DNA from 2 places in the Crenobacter cavernae genome. Region 2 is predicted to be linked to the other one. Evidence: riboswitches for the same ligand, from Rfam matches in the RefSeq annotation. Region 2 holds a riboswitch; the other holds the start of a gene.

Region 1 (4,088 bases), 190 kb from region 2:
CAGGCGAGGTCGCCGACCAGTTGCTGGTAGGCGGTTTCGGTCAGGAGACCGGCAAGCTCCTCTGCGTCGTCGAGCTTGACCTTGAAGAACCAGCCGTCAGAAAGCGGTGCGTCGTTGACGAGAGACGGCTCGCCTTCGAGCGCGGCGTTCACCTCGACGATGGTGCCGGCGACCGGGATCTTGATCTCGCCGGCGGCCTTCACCGATTCGATCGTCGCCGCCTCGTCGCCGGCGGCGAAACGCTCGCCGACCTTCGGCAGCTGCACGAATACGATGTCGCCGAGCTGTTCCTGCGCGAAGCCGGTGATGCCGACGGTCGCGGTGCCGTCAGCCTCGCTGCGCAGCCATTCGTGGGATTCGGTGAATTTGATGTCGCTCATGTCTCTCTCCTGACGGGTGAAGTGCGGATGAATCCGACGTCACGGTCAAGAAGACGGAGCGGGCGAATGCGGGGAAGGGCATCCGGAACGCGGGCGCGCACTTGACTTGACGTCGGTTGGCGCCCCCTCTGTCCGTTTGCCTGAGAGATTACGGTGACGGGGTGAGACCCATCGCCTTCCTTCGGCGAGGCGACCGGGCCTGGCGTGTCCACGATGGACGGCCTCGGTGCCTTCTCTCCAGAGAGCTCGTCGACGCGGCAGTCCTTTTGCCTGAGAGTTTCTGGGGCGATACCCCTTCGGCGCCGCCATTCAAGGCGATCTCTCCCGCTGCGTCACATAAGCTGATTGGCAATTTAATTAATCGGTTTTTGAATGTCAACCGGCCAAGTCGTAAAAAATCGGGGCCCGAAAGAAATATAAAAATCGCGCAGAGGGTAAATGATTAAGGGTTTTACCGGGGACGGAAACGCCCGTCAGGCGGGGATTTCGGCGGGGTGTGAAAAAAGGGCGACATAATGATTCGGCGAAAAGACAAGGGGGAACCCGCGTGTTTGAAAACGGCTATTGCGGTGCAATAACGGTGATGACGAGAAAATATTCAGTCGCGGCGTGGGAAACTGGATTTTGAAACGCTTGTTTTTGCTGCGAAGCACAAAATAAAGACGGTGCCGGCGCCGATTGACGCGAACGCACGTCGCTTCCTAGAGTGCGATCAGCCTAGCGAACGCAGCGGGAGAGATCGCCTTGAATGGCGGCGCCGAAGGGGTATCGCCCCAGAAACTCTCAGGCAAAAGGACCGTTGCGTTGATGGGCACTCTGGAGAGTAGGCCGCGGGACGTCGTCGCACAACCCGTAGGCCTCGCCGAAGGAAAGGCGCCGACGAGAGTCGGCGCCGTCAATCTCTCAGGCAAACGGACAGAGGGGGCATGCGCATCGGCCAGGGCCTGCCGTCGACCGACTGCAGGAACCCGGCCGGTCTCGGCCGCCGTCCGGCGGCGTCTCGCCCCCGTCTGAGGAGTCTTGCCATGAACACGTCACGCTAGCGCACTCCATCAGGTCGCGCCGGCCCACAAGGCCACCCGACCTTTCATCCGGCCCGCTCATCCGGCGGTCCGGTCCGTGCATCTTCTGGAGAAAGCCCCCGACAGCGTCCCCGACAGAGGGCTGCCCCGGGGTGGGAGAAATCATGCAGCAAACACCGCAACAAGAAACCTTACACCGCGGCCTCGAAGAGAGGCACATCAACCTGATGGCGCTCGGCGCCGCGATCGGCGTCGGCCTGTTCCTCGGCTCGGCCAAGGCGATCAAGCTCGCCGGCCCGGCGATCATGATCTCGTACGCGCTCGGCGGCTTCGCCATCTTCCTGATCATGCGCGCGCTCGGCGAGATGGCGATCCATAACCCGGTCGCCGGCTCGTTCAGCCGCTACGCTAAGGACTATATTGGCCCGCTGACCGGCTATCTGACCGGCTGGACCTACTGGTTCATGTGGATCGTCACCTGCATGGCCGAGATCACCGCGGTCGGCGTCTATATGGGGATGTGGTACCCGGACGTGCCGCCGTGGATCTGGGCGCTGTCGGCGCTGGTGATCATGGGCTCGGTCAACTTCATCGCGGTCAAGGCCTACGGTGAGTTCGAGTTCTGGTTCGCGCTGATCAAGATCGTCACCATCGTGCTGATGATCGTGTCGGGCGGCGGGATGATCTTCTTCGGACTCGCCAACGACGGGCAAGCGCTGGGCATCGCCAACCTGTTCAGCCACGGCGGCTTCATGCCCAAGGGCTTCGAAGGCGTGCTGATGGCGCTGCCGATGGTGATGTTCGCCTATCTGGGCGTAGAGATGATCGGCCTGACCGCCGGCGAAGCGAAGAACCCGAAGAAAACGCTCGCGCGCGCGGTCGACTCGGTATTCTGGCGGATTTTGATTTTCTATATCGGCGCGCTGTTCGTGATCCTGTCGATCTATCCGTGGAACGAGATCGGCGCCAAGGGCAGCCCGTTCGTGATGACCTTCGAGAAGATGGGCATCCCGGCCGCCGCCGGCCTGATCAACTTCGTCGTGCTGACCGCGGCGCTGTCGTCGTGCAACAGCGGCATCTTCAGCACCGGCCGCATGCTGTTCAATCTGTCCGAACAGTCTCAGGCGCATCCGCTGTTCGCGAAGCTCGGCAAAAACGGCGTGCCGAACGCCGCGGTGCTGGTGTCGTGCGTGCTGCTCTTGATCGGCGTCGCGCTCAACTACGTCGCGCCGGAAGAGGTGTTCACCTGGTTCACCGCCATCGCGACCTTCGGCGCGATCTGGACCTGGGCGGTCATCCTGTTGGCGCAGATGAACTTCCGCAAGACGCTGAGCGCCGCCGAGCTGGCCGAGCTGCCGAGCAAGATGCCTCTCTTCCCGTACGGCTCGTATATCGCGCTGGCCTTCCTCGCGCTTGTGATCGGCGTGATGACCTACTTCCCGGACACCCGCGTCGCGCTGATCGTCGGCCCGGGCTGGCTCGTACTGCTGATCGCGGTCTACTACGGCACGGGCATGCACCGCAAGACGGCCGAGCCGCGCCTGCAGACCGAGAGCCGCTGAGTCGCTCCCATCTTCACACATGCAACACGCAGCCCCGCCGTTCAGGCGGGGCTTTTTCGTGGCCGGGCGTTCGAGCCTCGACGTTGGCCGAGGCCGCGCCGGCGCCATTGGGGTCGGGGCCGGACGCAAAAAAGCCGGGCTTGCGCCCGGCCATCTCGCGGCCTCAGGCCGCGACCTTGCGCCGGGGCGAGTGGCTGCGCTGCTGCGTCTCCCAGTTCGCGGCCAGGCCGACCGGCGCGTCGGACGGCAGCAGCGGCGGCCTGCCGCGCACCAGGTCGGCGGCGCGCTCGGCCAACATGATGGTCGGCGCGTTCAGGTTGCCGTTCGGCTCGGTCGGGAACACCGACGAGTCGATCACGCGCAGCCCGGCTATGCCGCGTACGCGCAGTTCCGAATCGACCACCGCCATGTCGTCCTCGCCCATGCGGCACGAGCCGCACGGGTGCATGGTGCTTTCCATGTTGGCGCGCACGAAGGCGTCGATCTCGTCGTCGGTCTGAACCTGAGGCCCCGGCGCCAGCTCGACGCCGCGGTAGCGGTCCATCGCCGGCTGGCCGATGATCTCGCGCGTCAGCCGCACACAGCGGCGGAAGCCCTCGCGATCCTCCTCGCTCTCTAGATAGTTGAAGCGGATCTCGGGATGGACGTAGGGGTCGGCCGACAGCGCGCGCACGTGGCCGCGGCTCTTGGGCTTGTTCGGCCCGGTCAGCACCATGAAGCCGTGGCCCTTGAACGGCTTGTCGCCATCGTAGCGCATCGCCGCGGGCAGGAAGTGGAACTGGATGTCCGGCCAGCGCAGGCCGACCTCAGAGCGGATGAAGCCGCCCGCCTCGAAGTGGTTGCTGGCGCCCAGGCCGTCCTTGAACAGCAGCCAGCGCAGGCCGATCATCATCTTGCCGAACAGCCCCATCTTGCCGTTCAGCGTGACCGGCTCCTTGCATTCGTACTGGATGTAGATTTCCGAGTGGTCCTGCAGGTTCTCGCCGACGCCGGGCAGGTCGTGCTTGACGGCGATGCCGGCCTTCTTGAGCACCTCGGCCGGGCCGATGCCCGAGCGCTGCAACAGGTGCGGCGAGCCGATCGGGCCGGACGACACCAGCACCTCGCGCCGGCAGCGCACGGTA
Region 2 (4,088 bases):
GGCACGTCTTCCTCGGCGAAAATCGCCTCGGCCGGGCATTCGGCGACGCACAGCGTGCAGTCGATGCACTCGTCCGGGTGGATCACCAGGAAGTTCGGCCCCTCATAGAAGCAGTCCACCGGGCAGACCTCGACGCAATCGGTGTATTTGCACTTGATGCAGGCTTCGGTTACAACGTAGGCCATTGCTTCTGTCCTCTTTACTTTCAGAATGATCGACGCCACTGCTCGGCATTCTAGCCAAGCTTCTCTCGTATGTTCTTCAGTCTAGACAAGGCATCTTGTCCCGCCCATCGCTACCGCGGCCGTTTCGCCCCCAGCCCGACCGGGCTGTTGCACGCCGGATCGCTGACCACCGCCGTCGGCAGCTACCTCGAGGCGCGCGGGCGCGGCGGCGAGTGGCTGCTCAGGATGGAGGATCTCGACCCGCCGCGCGAGACGCCCGGCGCGGCAGCGTCCATCCTGCATACGCTGGAGGCGTTCGGTTTCGAGTGGGACGGCGAAGTTGAATACCAGAGCCGCCGTCATCATTACTACCGCGATGCGCTCGATGCGCTCATTGCCGCGGGCAGCGCCTACCCTTGCGCCTGCACGCGCAAGCAGCTGGCCGAAATCGCCCGGCGAGGTGTCGAGGGTTTCGTCTATGCCGGCACCTGCCGGCCCGGCCTGCCGGCGGGCGGCAAGGCGCGCGCCTGGCGGCTGAGGGTGCCCTGCGGCGAGGTCGCTTTCACGGATGCCTTGCAGGGCGAGATCCGCCAGGACGTCGCGAGCGACGTCGGCGACTTCGTGCTGCTGCGCGCCGACGGTTTCTGGGCCTACCAGCTTGCGGTCGTCGTCGACGATGCGTTGCAGGGCGTCACCCACGTGGTGCGCGGCGCCGATTTGCTGGTGTCGACGCCGCGCCAGATCGTGCTGCAGCGCACACTCGATGTGCCTACGCCCGCCTACTGCCACCTGCCGGTGATGGTCAACGCCGCCGGCGAGAAGCTCTCGAAGCAGACGCTCGCGCCGGCGATAACCGCGGACCACGCCGCCGCCGAATTGCGCCAGGCGCTCGCCCGCCTCAAGCACGCGCCGCCCGCCGGCTGCGCAACGTTGGCCGAGCTCTGGGACTGGGCGCGCGCGAACTGGGACCTGGCGCGCGTCGGCGCCGGGCCGGTGACCGTTGCCTGAAGGTCCGAAGCCTTGGCCAAGGTCGGGACTTAAGGTTCCCCCTCTAGGGCTTACCCTTGGAAAGGCTCGCCGCTGGTTTTCCAGCCTTGCCAAGCGTCGCGGCCGCCGTCGATAATCGCAGCATCATGCAGGAGAGAGCAGCGGTCTTCCCCAGACTCCCGCTGCCGCCGAAGGCGCAAGCGCACCCGCAATCGCTCAGGCAAAAGGACTGCATGTGTCGGGCAGGCGTCGCTTGCCCATCAACTCTGGAGAGCGGCGCTTCGAGCGCCCACCGAAGGGGCTAACGGCACCGTTATAAACGGTCCGGAAAATCTCAGGTGACGGGACAGAGGGGTGTGTTTTTCAGGTTTTGAACACCTCGAGGACACCCATGACCGTCGCCATCCAACGCACTCCCCTCAACGCCACCCACCGCGAATTTTCCGCCAAGATGGTCGATTTCGCCGGCTGGGACATGCCCATCCACTACGGCTCGCAGCTGAAAGAGCACGAAGCGGTGCGCGCCGACGCGGGGATGTTCGACGTCTCGCACATGGTCGTGCTCGACATCACAGGCTCCGACGCCGAACCCTGGCTGCGTCATCTCTTGGCTAACGACGTCGCCCGCCTCAGGGAAGCCAACAAGGCGCTCTATTCGGCCATGCTCAACGAGCAGGGCGGCGTCATCGACGACCTGATCACCTACCGCACCGCCTGGGGCTTCCGCATGGTGGTCAACGCCGCCACCCGCGACAAGGACCTCGCGTGGATGCAGCAGCAATCCGAAGGCCGCGACGTCGTGCTCACCGTGCGCGACGAACTCGCGATGATCGCGGTGCAGGGCCCGAATGCCATTTCCAAGGCGCTGTCGGTGCTGCCGCCCGACTGGGCCGACGCGGTGACCGCGCTCAAGCCGTTTTCGGCGCTGCCGTTCGGCGACTGGTTCGTCGCGCGCACCGGCTATACCGGTGAAGACGGCCTCGAAGTCATGCTGCCGGCCGCAGACGCACCGGCCTTCTTTAAAAGGTTGGCCGAGGCCGGCGTCGTGCCGTGCGGACTTGGCGCACGCGACACGCTGCGCCTGGAGGCCGGCATGAACCTCTACGGCCACGATATGGACGAGACCGTCAGCCCGCTGCAAGCCGGCATGGGCTGGACCGTCGCGTGGGCGCCCGAAGAGCGCGACTTCATCGGCCGCAAGGCGCTCGAAGCAGAGAAGGCCGCCGGCATCGCGATGAAGCAGGTCGGCCTGGTGCTCGAGGGCAAGGGCGTGCTGCGCGAAGGCATGAAGGTCGCAACCGAAGCGGGCGACGGCGTGATCACCAGCGGCACCTTCTCGCCGACGCTGAAATTCTCGGTCGCGATCGCCCGCGTGCCGGCCGCCACGGCCGACGCCGCACAGGTCGACATCCGCGGCCAGCTCGTCGGCGCGCGCGTGGTGAAACTGCCCTTCGTGCGCAACGGCAAACGCGTATTCGAATAAAATAGCCCATGCTGGGCGACTGCCGCCCCCGCGTGGGACACCGAATTGAATCGACAGGAGAACAACTCATGAGCCAAATCCCGGCCGACCTCAAATACGTAGCCAGCCACGAGTGGCTGCGCCTGGAAGCCGACGGCACCGTGACCGTAGGCATCACCGACCACGCCCAGGAACTGCTGGGCGACGTGGTGTTCGTCGAACTGCCGCAGGCCGGCAGGACCTACGCCGAAGGCGAACAGGCCGGCGTCGTCGAGTCGGTGAAGGCCGCGTCCGACGTGTATGCGCCGATCGCCGGCGAAATCGTCGAAGTGAATGCCGCGCTCGAGGCCAACCCGGAGCTGGCCAACAGCGACCCGTACGGTGAAGCCTGGTTCTTCAAGGTCAAGCCGAGCGACGCCGCCGACCTCGACGGTCTGATGACCGCCGACGCGTACGCGCAAGAAGTCGGCGCCTAAGTCAGCCGTATCAGCCCTGCCATGTGCAGGGCTTTTTTGTCCCGCGAAAAACGGTAGAAGAATCATGTCGCTCACCCAACTGTTCAACCGCAACGAATTCGTCTCCCGCCACATCGGCATCGACGCCGCCGACACCCGCGCGATGTTGGCCGAGCTTAACGTCGCGTCGATGGCCGAACTGATCGACCAGACCGTCCCCGCCGACATCCGCTTCGGCAAGAAGCTCGCGCTGCCGGACGCCGTGCCGGAAGCCGAGGCGCTCGCGAGCCTCAAGGCCGTCGCGAGCAAGAACACCGTCAACAAGTCGTTCATCGGCCTCGGCTACTACCCGACGCTGACGCCGACCGTCATCCTGCGCAACGTGCTCGAGAACCCGGGCTGGTACACCGCGTACACGCCGTACCAGGCCGAGATCGCGCAGGGCCGCCTCGAGGCGCTCTTGAACTACCAGCAGATGGTGACCGACTTCACCGGGCTGGAGCTGGCGAACGCGTCGCTGCTCGACGAGGCGACCGCCGCCGCCGAGGGCATGGCGCTCGCGCGCCGCGTGTCCAAGGTGAAGGGCAATGTCTTCTTCGTCGATGAGCGCGTGCTGCCGCAGACGCTCGACGTGCTCAAGACCCGCGCCGAATACTTCGGCTACGAACTCGTGCAGGGCCACCCGGAAGAAGCCGGCAACGGCGACTACTTCGGCGCGCTGTTCCAGTACCCGGGCGAAACCGGCGAGCTGATCGACCTGACCCCGCACATCGGGGCGGTGAAGGCGAAGGGCGGCATCGCCGTCGTCGCTGCCGACCTGATGGCGCTGGCGCTGGTGAAGTCGCCCGGCGAGCTGGGCGCCGACGTCGCCGTCGGCAACACGCAGCGCTTCGGCGTGCCGATGGGCTTCGGCGGCCCGCACGCCGCCTACTTCGCCTTCCGCGACGACATGAAACGCGCCGCGCCGGGCCGCATCATCGGCGTGTCGGTCGACACCCGCGGCAAGCCGGCGCTGCGCAT

The links. Region 2 has a riboswitch for glycine ahead of gcvT (glycine cleavage system aminomethyltransferase GcvT). Riboswitches for the same ligand answer to the same signal wherever they lie in the genome.
Region 1: linked by a shared signal. The riboswitch ahead of DWG20_RS08610 (amino acid permease) and the one ahead of gcvT (glycine cleavage system aminomethyltransferase GcvT) in region 2 are both predicted to bind glycine.

What each region holds. Positions count from the first base shown of each region.
Region 1 covers NZ_CP031337.1:1,776,728-1,780,815, forward strand. Annotated here, with positions in the region: gene gcvH (glycine cleavage system protein GcvH) at 1-380, opposite strand, end outside; glycine riboswitch at 629-717, opposite strand; glycine riboswitch at 1,101-1,189, shown strand; gene DWG20_RS08610 (amino acid permease) at 1,567-2,964, shown strand; gene betA (choline dehydrogenase) at 3,128-4,088, opposite strand, start outside.
Region 2 covers NZ_CP031337.1:1,970,010-1,974,097, forward strand. Annotated here, with positions in the region: gene fdxA (ferredoxin FdxA) at 1-185, opposite strand, end outside; gene gluQRS (tRNA glutamyl-Q(34) synthetase GluQRS) at 255-1,172, shown strand; glycine riboswitch at 1,291-1,393, shown strand; glycine riboswitch at 1,408-1,511, shown strand; gene gcvT (glycine cleavage system aminomethyltransferase GcvT) at 1,543-2,634, shown strand; gene gcvH (glycine cleavage system protein GcvH) at 2,703-3,089, shown strand; gene gcvP (aminomethyl-transferring glycine dehydrogenase) at 3,154-4,088, shown strand, end outside.